2 regions of the Pseudoalteromonas sp. BMB genome follow, and region 1 is predicted to be linked to the other one. Evidence: predicted binding sites of a transcription regulator. Region 1 holds the regulator's gene; the other holds the start of a gene.
What was found. Region 1 encodes FliA, which starts transcription of late flagellar genes. Its sites were predicted from a motif close to CTAAAGNTNNNNNNNNNNNNGCCGATA; they were not measured.
Positions count from the first base shown of each region.

Region 1 (5,564 bases):
ACCTGCAGCCAAAGGTGGCCATCAACAAGATCAAAAAGAGCTTGGTTGGGATGATGTACAACCTGTTGATGTGATTGGTTTAGAGGTAGGTTATCGCCTAATTCCTCTAGTTGACCAAGCCCAAGGCGGGGAGCTTCTCAGTCGTATTAAAGGGGTGCGTAAAAAGCTATCTCAGGAACTGGGCTTTTTAGTACCGCCGGTACATATTCGCGATAACCTAGAATTAGATCCAAATGCATACAATATTACTTTAATGGGGGTTGGCTCAGGAACCGGTGAGTTGAAGCATGGCGATGAGCTCGCAATTAACCCAGGGCAGGTGTTTGGGCCAATTAAAGGCATAGAGACTAAGGATCCTGCATTTGGCCTAGATGCAGTATGGATTAAGCCAGACCAAAAAGATGAGGCGCATTCGCTTGGCTATACAGTAGTAGATGCTGCAACTGTGGTGGCAACACATATCAGTCAATTATTAACGAATAATGCGTCACTATTACTTGGCCATGAAGAGGTACAAAATCTATTAGATATGCTTGCGAAAAGTCACCCTAGATTAGTAGAAGGCTTAGTACCTGATATTTTACCGCTCACTACCGTGGTAAAAGTGCTACAAAATCTGCTTAATGAGGGCGTTGCAATTCGAGATATGCGCTCGATTGTACAAACCTTAGTTGAGTACGGACCACGTAGCCAAGACCCTGATGTATTAACGGCTGCGGTAAGAATTTCATTACGTAGACTGATTGTTCAAGATGCCGTTGGAAGCGAAGAAGAAATTCCTGTCATAACATTGGCGCCTGAGTTGGAACAGATGTTGCATCAGTCACTTCAGAACGCAGGTGATGAGGGGGCAGGTATTGAACCTGGCTTGGCTGAGAGGCTTCAAGAATCATTAAGAGAAGCACATCACAACCAAGAAATGCTAGGGGAACCGTCCATCTTATTAACCTCAGGTATGTTAAGAAGTGTGTTATCTCGATTTGTTAAACATACAATTCCAGGTCTTAGAGTGATGTCATATCAAGAAGTGCCGGAAGAAAGACAAATTAAGATAGTGAGCTCGGTTGGACAATAGAGGATAAAGGGGCTGTAACATGAAAATTAAACGTTTCTTCGCAAAAGATATGCGTACGGCTTTAAATGAAGTAAAAGAAGAGCTTGGTGCAGATGCTGTCATTATGTCTAACAAAAAGTTAGCAGATGGTGTTGAAATCGTCGCAGCAATTGATAATGACCGTGCTGCAGCACCTGTTAAGCAAGCTCCCGCTGCCCGTGCGACTGCCTCAAACGAGGCTCCGACCCGCTTTGTCCGTCCTGAGCCTCGCCAAGCACAGCCAGCAAAGCAAGCGCAAGTTGCTGATAGCTTAGAAGCATTGCTTGAGCGTCAAGCGCCGCGCCCACGCTCACCAGAACTTGCTTCTATGTTCTCACAGTCGGGAATTGATACAGAGCAAATGTTAAGCAGCCAACGTAAAACACAAACTGCTGCACCGGTGCACCAAGCGAAGCCACAGCAAGCTCGTCGCCAATCTTTTGACTTTGATGATGATGCATTTGAGCAGCCACAGCATTGGGGCGAGTCGGATGAGTTAGACAACGGTTTTGGTGATGATTTACCTGAGTTAAATGCCAAGCCTGACGAAATGAGTGCAATGCGCGAAGAAATGAACGCTATTCGTCAATTACTTGAACATCAAGTATCTGGTCTAATGAAACAAGAAATGGCTCGTCGCGATCCAACCCGTGCGTGTCTTGTAGATCGTCTGGAAGGAATGGGCATAGACAAAGACGTTGCTGAGCAAATGGCATGCTTTATCCCTGATGATGTTTCTCGTAAAGAAGCCTGGAATGCATTGTTAAACATGGTGATCAACCAAATGCACACCACTAACAATGATATTCTTCGTCAAGGTGGAGTATTTGCGATGGTGGGTCCAACTGGTGTTGGTAAAACCACAACGGTTGCAAAATTAGCGGCATTAGGTGCACAAAAATACGGTGCAGATAAAGTGGCGTTAATAACGACTGATACCTACAGAATTGGCGCTTACGAGCAGTTAGCTACCTATGGTAGAATCATTGGTTGTCCGGTTAAGCAAGTTAAAGATGCAAATGAACTTGCAGAAGTGCTTTATCATTTACGCAATAAGCGTCTAGTATTAATAGATACGGCGGGAATGAGTCAAAGAGATTTGCGCTTAACTGAACAGTTAAATACACTTATGCGTAGCGCGAGAGTAGATATTCGCAGCTATTTAGTATTAAGTGCGACAGCACAAATGAATGTGTTACAAGAAACAGTAAGACACTTCAAAAAAGTAAATTTAAGTGGCTGTATTTTCACAAAACTTGATGAAAGTCTAAGTTTAGGTGAGATAATTAGCATAGCGATTCAAAATCGCTTGCCAATAGGGTATCTTACCAACGGTCAGCGAGTGCCAGAAGACATTCGCGTAGCAAATGCTCAAAAGCTAGTAAAAAAGGCTGAGCAATTGTATTTAAAAAGAATAAAAGCACAGCACTCTCGACGTGTACCTGTAGCGTCAGAGTCAGTAGGAATGTATGATTAACACAGTTTTAGATCAAGCAAGTGGCCTGCGTAGAATGAGTCAAAATAGCAACCAGGGTGTAAAAGTAATAGCCGTGACCGGTGGAAAAGGTGGGGTGGGTAAAACCAATGTCTCGCTCAATACTGCCATCGCTATGGGCCAACAAGGACAGCGAGTTCTCGTTTTAGATGCGGACTTGGGCTTGGCAAACTGTGATGTGATGTTAGGTCTAAGGGTAGAAAAAAATCTGTCGCACGTGTTGTCGGGTGAATGTGAACTAGATGAGATTCTCGTAGAAGGTCCCGCTGGAATTAAAATTGTACCGGCGACCTCAGGCTCTCAAAGTATGGTAGAGCTGACTCCCGCAGAGCATGCAGGACTTATTCGTGCATTTAGCGAGCTTAACACGCAATTTGATGTCTTAATTGTTGATACCGCAGCTGGTATCTCAGATATGGTTCTGAGCTTCTCTCGAGCTGCACAAGATGTGATGGTTGTGGTGTGTGATGAACCGACTTCCATTACAGATGCTTACGCGTTGATCAAAGTTTTGAGCAGAGAGCATGGTGTCTATCGTTTTAAAATTGTTGCCAACATGGTCCGCAGTATGCGTGAAGGGCAAGAATTATTTGCTAAACTTTCAAAAGTTACAGACCGTTTTCTTGATGTAGCACTGGAATTAGTGGCCACCGTACCGTTTGACGAAAACATGCGTAAATCTTCTCGCAGACAAAGAGCTATCGTGGATTTATTTCCGAGTTCCCCTGCGGCGATTGCGATTAAGGGACTAGCTGCTAAGGCAGTTAAATGGCCAATTCCGCATCAACCTTCTGGTCATCTAGAATTTTTCATTGAACAACTTGTAAACGGGTGATTATGGCTTCTCCGGTCAATAGAGCTGCGGGATATCAAACTTCAGACCACATTCATAAGGTGGTTGAACGGCATGCTCCACTTGTCAAAAAAGTGGCATGCCACCTGATTGCTCGACTTCCGGCAAGTGTGCAACTCGACGATCTGATCCAGTCAGGTATGATTGGATTGATTGAAGCATCTAAAAATTTCGATGCAACTAAAGGCGCTAGTTTCGAAACCTTTGCGGGGATCCGTATTCGAGGCGCAATGCTGGATGAAATCCGTCGTGGTGATTGGGCGCCTCGTTCTGTTCACAAAAATAGCAGAATGGTTGCAGAAGCTATCTCCGAGTTAGAATCTCTCCTTGGTCGAGAACCAAAAGACACTGAAATCGCTGAAAAACTTGATATATCTCTAGATGAGTACCATCATATTTTACATGATGTAAATGCAAGTAAAGTCATCGGTATTGAGGATCTTGGGGTTGATGAAGACGTGATAACCCCAGCAAACAGCGATTTTGCGCTAGACAAACCGTTTAATAACGTTAAAAATGAACGTTTTAACGAGTCTTTAGTAAATGCTATCAAAGCGTTACCCGAAAGGGATGCTCTGGTTTTATCACTTTACTATAACGACGAAATGAATTTAAAAGAGATTGGTGCCATCCTTGATGTCAGTGAATCTCGAGTAAGCCAAATTCACGGTCAGGCAATGATAAAGCTTAAAGCTAAAATCAATGACTGGATAAATTAGAGTACATAAAATAGTTGGGTTCGAACCTCACTGGAGGAAGTTTTGGATAAGAACATGAAGATTCTCGTGGTTGATGATTTCTCTACTATGAGAAGAATAATCAAAAACCTATTAAGAGATTTAGGCTTTACCAATGTTCAAGAAGCTGATGATGGTAGTACAGCACTTCCGATGCTACAAAATCAGGAGTTTGACTTTGTAGTAACTGATTGGAATATGCCGGGCATGCAAGGTATTGATTTGCTTCGTGCAATACGCGCAGATGAAAAGCTTAAGCACATTCCAGTGTTGATGGTTACCGCAGAAGCGAAAAAAGAACAAATTGTTGCAGCAGCGCAAGCTGGGGTGAACGGATATATTGTTAAACCGTTTACTGCAGGTACGCTCAAAACTAAGCTTGAAAAAGTATTTGAGCGACTAGGCTAACAGCAAGGGGATATGGCCTATGTCTGTAAATGCTGCGCCTCAAATTACACTTGAACAAGCTAAGCAACTTGTTGAGCTTCTAGAACAAGGTGAACAAGAAAAAGCTGACCAGCTGATTTTAGAAGCTGCTAACAAAGAGCAATCGGAGTTATTTGCAGAAGTCGGAAAGCTGACTCGCCAATTACACGAGTCCTTGAAGAACTTTGAGCTGGATACTCGCCTCGCAGATCTCACGACAGAGGCTATTCCTGACGCCAAGCAGCGTCTTAATTATGTTATGGAAATGACAGAAAGCGCTGCGAACAAAACGATGGACGCGGTCGAAGAAAGCTTACCTCTTGCGCAGAACCTAGCGGATGAGTTAGCGCAAATAAAGCCCACTTGGGATCGATTGATGAGCAGAGACATTCAACTCGGTGAGTTTAAATCTCTATGTCATGATCTCGACAGCTTTATGCAGACTTCAAAGACACGTACAGACGAATTACAAGGTTTAATGACTAATGTGCTGATGGCTCAGGACTATCAGGATTTGACTGGGCAGGTTATTCGGCGCGTCATTGAGCTTGTGAGAGAAGTAGAAGATAGTCTCATTCACCTCCTGACTGTTTTTGGTACTTCAGATGAAGCACCTTCAACTGCTGTGAAAGCGAATGAAAACGAAATAAAAACAACCGAGACTATCAGTGATGAATTGTCTGGACCTGAAGGTCCAATTATTGACGCTGAATCGCGAGATGACGTGGTTTCTGGTCAAGACGAAGTCGATGACTTGCTATCTAGTTTAGGCTTCTAGTTGGAGAGTGTGTATGAGCTTTGAAGTCGATGAAGATATCTTGCAGGACTTTCTTGTTGAAGCAGGCGAAATATTAGAACTGTTATCTGAACAGCTTGTTGAACTAGAAAATAATCCTGAAGATAAAGAACTTCTCAATGCGATTTTCCGTGGCTTCCATACCGTAAAAGGTGGGGCTGGCT
Region 1 is NZ_MBQA01000013.1:135,615-141,178, forward strand. Features, by position in the region: gene flhA (flagellar biosynthesis protein FlhA) at 1-1,075, shown strand, start outside; gene flhF (flagellar biosynthesis protein FlhF) at 1,095-2,570, shown strand; gene BB427_RS01880 (MinD/ParA family protein) at 2,563-3,423, shown strand; gene BB427_RS01885 (RNA polymerase sigma factor FliA) at 3,426-4,160, shown strand; gene cheY (chemotaxis response regulator CheY) at 4,203-4,586, shown strand; gene BB427_RS01895 (protein phosphatase CheZ) at 4,606-5,382, shown strand; gene BB427_RS01900 (chemotaxis protein CheA) at 5,396-5,564, shown strand, end outside.

Region 2 (5,564 bases), on a different contig from region 1:
GTAACATCGGGTTGCCCCTGATTGACGTAATATGCGCCAATCATGAGCCAAATGATGCCTGCCGCCACAAGCACTGGCTTTGATTTTCGCATATGAAGTTTTTCTTCGAGCATTACAAGTGCGTATGCTAAAACGAAGACAACAATACAAACCAAGCCGAGTGTCGAGCTGGTAAGATCTAAGGTGCCTTGAGCCGCCAAGGCTGGTGATGGGATCACGGATATGACCCATGCGCAACAGAATAGCAGTAGTCCATTGATTTTCATTTTTTTGCCTATCGATGAGTGCAGAGGGATGGCATTTCAGCCAATCTCACTTTAGCATAGATAAAAAGTAATCAGCATTGGACTGAAGTCTAAGGCATCCTGTTTACAGTATTACAAACAGGCCCATACATCAGCAGTAGGTATATATGCTTCAACTTTCGCAGCAACAACAAACAGAATTACAGCAAAAATTGAGCAACGATGGTTTTGCACGAATTGAAAATATTCTAGACGATACAAACGCTCAACAACTACATGAGTGCCTCTGTAATCTAGACTACCAGCTAGCACTTTTTCATAACGGGGCAGCAAAATCAGTCAAAGACAGTGATATTCTTGCCTTAACACCGCAAGAGCAGCAAGCCTTGCTCGAAGATATACATAGCTATGCATCACGTGGTGTTGGTTTTATGTATGGCCGCCACTCCATAGAATCGACGAGCCCTGAGGCGCTGAAAAAACTCTACAATAACCTCAATAGTAGCGCTGTACAGTCCTGCTTTTCCGCGATCTCTGGACAGAACATAATCCGTACCTCTGCCCAAGCAACACGATTTATTGGTGGTCAGTATTTAACTCGACATAATGACATTGTTGAAGCTGAGGGCCGGGTTTATGCCTATGTACTCAGCCTAAGCAAAAGTTGGCACCCTGACTGGGGCGGGCTACTGCAGTTTTTTGAACGTGATGGCACACCCACTAAAAGTTATGCACCTAAGTTCAATTCACTGGTGGTTTTTGATGTAAGCAAAATTCATTCTGTGACTTACGTCGCGCCATTTGCAAAGGCGCCACGACTTTCTGTAACGGGGTGGTTTAGAACAATAGACACGTAAGCTCAATGCGTGTCTATTGTTCTAGGTGTCTATTTTATTAATATTTTTCGCTTATCTTTTCAATGGTTAAGATCAGCGCAAGGCCAGCGATGGCAAGCGCAATACATGCCAGCGTATTTGGATCTTGACCGTATAGCGTACTATATTGCGCTGGCAAAATATTGGCCTGACTCAATGGCTTTTCGATACCACTGGAATTCACGTAAGTCGTAAGCACTTGTTTCCAAGGCCACAATAAATTAAGCGAACCAAGTAAAAAACCAGCTAGTAGCGAAAACGTTACTTGTTGATAGTGCGCCAATAGCCAGCTGAGTAGGCGCGAAAACGACATTAACCCCACAATACAACCTAGTAAGAATAAACTCACTAAGCCAAATTCAAGCTGGTTCACCGCACTGAGCACATGGCCATACATACCCAATAACAGTAGAATAAAGCTCCCTGAGATCCCAGGTAAGATCATCGCGCAAATGGCAATAGCACCTGAGATAAAAAACATCCAATGAGATGCTTGCGCTTCAGCTGGTGAAAGGGAAGTAATAGCAAAGGCCACGACAGCACCAACTGCGCAGGCAATAATATTTTGGCCGTTCCAATGAGAGACCTGTTTTGCAACATAAATAAAAGAAGCGACGATAAGACCAAAGAAAAATGACCATACCAGTGTTTGGTGTGCTTCCAATAAATAAGTGATCACCTTCGCCAAAGACGCTGCACTGATGAGCAAACCAGAAAATACCGCCAGTAAAAAGCTACCATCAATGTACTGCCAAGTTGCTTTTAGGCCGTCACGGCGCAATGTACTCAAAGCCTGTAAGTTCACACTTTTAATGGCATTTAAAAAACGTGCATAGATACCGGTAATAAAAGCAATGGTGCCGCCGGAAACGCCAGGGACAACATCCGCAGCCCCCATTCCGGCACCTTTTAAAAACATAAAGAGATAGTCTCGTTTGCTATCTTTATACTGCACAAATTTCTCCTTTCATTTCCACTGCCGAGCAGTTTAACTTAAAACGCTAAAAAATAGCGACAGCTAAAGCTTTCGCTTAACTGGTCGATAACCAATTATGATATTTTACGCGCTTGTACCATGATCATCAGAACGCTTTTATTACTTGTAACGGCTTTACCCGCGACGACTTTTGCAGCAGAACATATTGATGCAGCACCGCTTGGTTCTCTTTATCAGCAAGACGCTAATCGCTTCTACGAGCCATCGCAACTGATAAAGCTGGAAAGCGAAAACGAAAGCTTTTATGTATTTCATCAAGAATATATGACAGCTGCTCGTGAAGGCATCGTGATCTTATTACCAGACATGCAAACTCCGCCCCTCAATAACAGCGGCATAAGCTTTCTTGCAAAACGCTTAAGCGATGATGGCTACGACACCTATACCCTTACTCCGCCAGACCTTTCTTATGCACCGAGTCTGCTAGAGCAAGACATCGCGCTCCCCGATGCTGAAAAACCGGCTCAGCAAACGCTTGCCCCCATTTCAGAATCTAATCTGGACGAATATAAAATGGCCTTGATCAGCCGCTTTGAGGTGCTTTATAACACCCTGTCCATGACTCAAACAGAAAAGTTGGTGGTTGTCGCATTTGGTAATAGCGCAGGTTTATTCGGTGAGCACTTAGCCACCCTGCCCAATCTACGTATCGATGCCTTTGCCGTTGTAAGCCCACAACTACCTAATGCAACGCGGCAAAAGCACTTAGCATCCAACCTTTCTCTGATAAGCCCTGCTTTACTGGATGTTTACTACAGTTTTGACAACCCTATTGTGGTCGACAATACACCGGACAGAGCCCGCTGGGCGAGAAAAAACAGTAAATTTGATTATCGCCAACGGGAGCTTTTTGGAGAAAAAACCGATCCACTCCAACATCAAAGGCTCAGAAAGGAATTACTCGGTTTTTTACGCGTCTTATAGTGTTTCAAGTTAGCTCTTTTTTAAATATTCATAGGCAGACTGAATATCTTGGCTTTTGCGCTTTGCCACTTCCATCATATGCTTAGGTAATCCCTGAGACACCAATTTGTCAGGGTGATGCTGCGACATCAGTTTGCGGTAAGCTTTTTTGATTTCACGCTCATTCGCCCCTTCACTCAATCCCAGTACAGCCAATGCTTTAGCACGGTTTAAACCGTTATCTTGTGGTGCTGGTTGACGGCCGCCCTGTTGCTGGTGTTGATGTTGCGATCTCCCCGACGCCTGAGAGCGACGAAACTCAAATTCTGCTTGGTAGCGCTTTAGCAGGAACAAAAAGTGGGTTTCTGCGAAACCTAAATACTTGCTCACCTGTTTAAGTAAGGCCTTCTCCGCATCAGACACATGACCATCACAAAATGCCATTTGAATTTGAATCTCTAAAAACAGCTGCCTCAAGTCATAGCGTCTAGCAAAAGCCTCTTTAAAATCGGTAACCGCTTCTTTTATCGAAAAGTCGCTGCTTTTTCCCGCAGTAAACGCATGTTGCGCTTCTTTTCGCTCTTCACCCTGCAAGCCCATTTCGCTCATAAACGCAGACGCAGCTTGAATGTGGATTTCACTGACTCGACCATTAGACTTGGCGATATGTCCCATCACAGAAAAACAGCTGGAAAAGAACAAGGCTTGGCGCTCATGAAGATCTTCACCTTTCATGAAACCTTGAAAGCCACCGACTTTATCAAAATCCTGACGCAAACTTTTATCAAATAAATGGCCGAGATAAAAACCTAAAATAGCGCCTAACCAACGACCAAATAAAAAGCCGAAAATTGTGCCTAATAATTTACCCCACATCGCTATACCCTAACTTTTCGTTGATCATTTTTAGTCGCTCTGGCGTGCCAATGTCGTCCCATGCGCCCAAATACAGTTCAGTAGAAACTTTATGCTGCTCAAGCCCACTGCGCAGCAACGGTCCTAGTTTTATAAAGCCAGCCCCAAGCTCGGCAAAAAAACTTTGGTGATATTTGCCAATGCCAGACAAGGTATACTTTTGCTGATTGAGCGGCTGATGGGCAAGGCAAAAATCGCCTTCAGGATTATGTTCGGGATTTTCTACCAACACAATGTGCGCCTCGCAATGGCCCTCTGCTGTGCTGCCGAGCTGTAACTGCATTAGGCTGCTAACATCATAGTCCGTAAAAATATCGCCATTGAGTACAATAAAGCTGTCATCCTGTTCACATAACATCGGCAATGCTTGAATGATTCCACCTGCAGTTTCTAATCCACCTTCAGGCTCATCGCTGTACTCAATATTGACACCGAAGTGAATGCCATTGCCGAAATAGTCTTTTATCACCTGACCTTGCCATGCAAGGTTTATTACAATATCGCAGATCCCAGCCGCTTTTAAACGCTCGATATGATGCTCAAGTAGTGATTTTCCTGCGACGTTAAGCATAGGTTTTGGTTGGTTCGCGGTCAGTGGCATCATGCGTTTACCACGACCAGCAGATAAAATTATCGCTTTCATTGTTACTTCTATTTTGTGCCTAATTTGGCCTGCGCTTGAGGCATTATGTCATTCTCTAGCCAGCTTGCAAGCCACTGAAATTCTGTATACTTATTCGCTACTTCAACAAGGTAGCGTAACGTTGGCAAAATATTTTCTAAGTACCCGCCTTTGCCATCTCGCTGCAATAGGCGAGTAAAAATGCCGGCAGCTTTAAGGTGCCTTTGCATCCCCGTTAAGTCAAAGTAATGTTGGTAGGTGCTAAAATCCATATCGCCTAATAAGTTTGCCGCTTTTAAGCAGTCAAAGCTATGTTGCTGAAGCTCGGTAAACTCATGTACATCAAGACGAGTATAACAATCCCGCAACAGAGAAACCGCATCATAAGTGACAGGTCCTTGTACCGCATCCTGATAATCAATGAGATACCACTGAGACTGATGACATATCAGGTTGCGGCTATGAAAATCTCGATGCATCGTGGCCTGCGGCTGACGAGTCATCGCATCAACGAGTTTCAACTTCACATTATGCCATTGCACTTGTTGATATTCGGTGGGTGTTAAACCAAGCCATTTTGTTACAAGCCACTCGTAAAAGATATTAAGTTCCATATCAACGAAATCAGCATCATAGGGCTTCATCCATTTACTCTTTGGTGTTTTGGCTATTTCTGGAATAAGCGCTATCAACGCACGATAATCCTCTAGCCTAGAAGGCAATGCTAACCTATCGGCCAAATGCTCAGAGCCTAAATCTTGTAACAGTAACAGCCCTTGTTCTTCATTACTCGCAAGGATTTGTGGCACATTAAGGTCTTGCTCTGCAAACACCGTATTTAAACCAATAAAAGGGGCATTATCGAGTTTATCGACCGGTGTCTCCATTAAGATCCACGACATCGTTTGTTGTTTGACGCGATAATAACGCCGAAAACTGGCATCCGAGGTGATAGCCTCACACGAAAAATCGTCGCTATGTATTGCTTGCTGTATAAACTCGACGCG
Region 2 is NZ_MBQA01000226.1:7,063-12,626, reverse strand. Features, by position in the region: gene nhaD (sodium:proton antiporter NhaD) at 1-266, opposite strand, end outside; gene BB427_RS23250 (2OG-Fe(II) oxygenase family protein) at 413-1,102, shown strand; gene BB427_RS23245 (DUF368 domain-containing protein) at 1,140-2,075, opposite strand; gene BB427_RS23240 (DUF3530 family protein) at 2,196-3,041, shown strand; gene djlA (co-chaperone DjlA) at 3,051-3,896, opposite strand; gene murU (N-acetylmuramate alpha-1-phosphate uridylyltransferase MurU) at 3,886-4,578, opposite strand; gene BB427_RS23225 (aminoglycoside phosphotransferase family protein) at 4,587-5,564, opposite strand, start outside.
Region 2: a site for FliA is predicted at 2,139-2,165, ahead of BB427_RS23240 (DUF3530 family protein). Genes of this name have one in related genera too.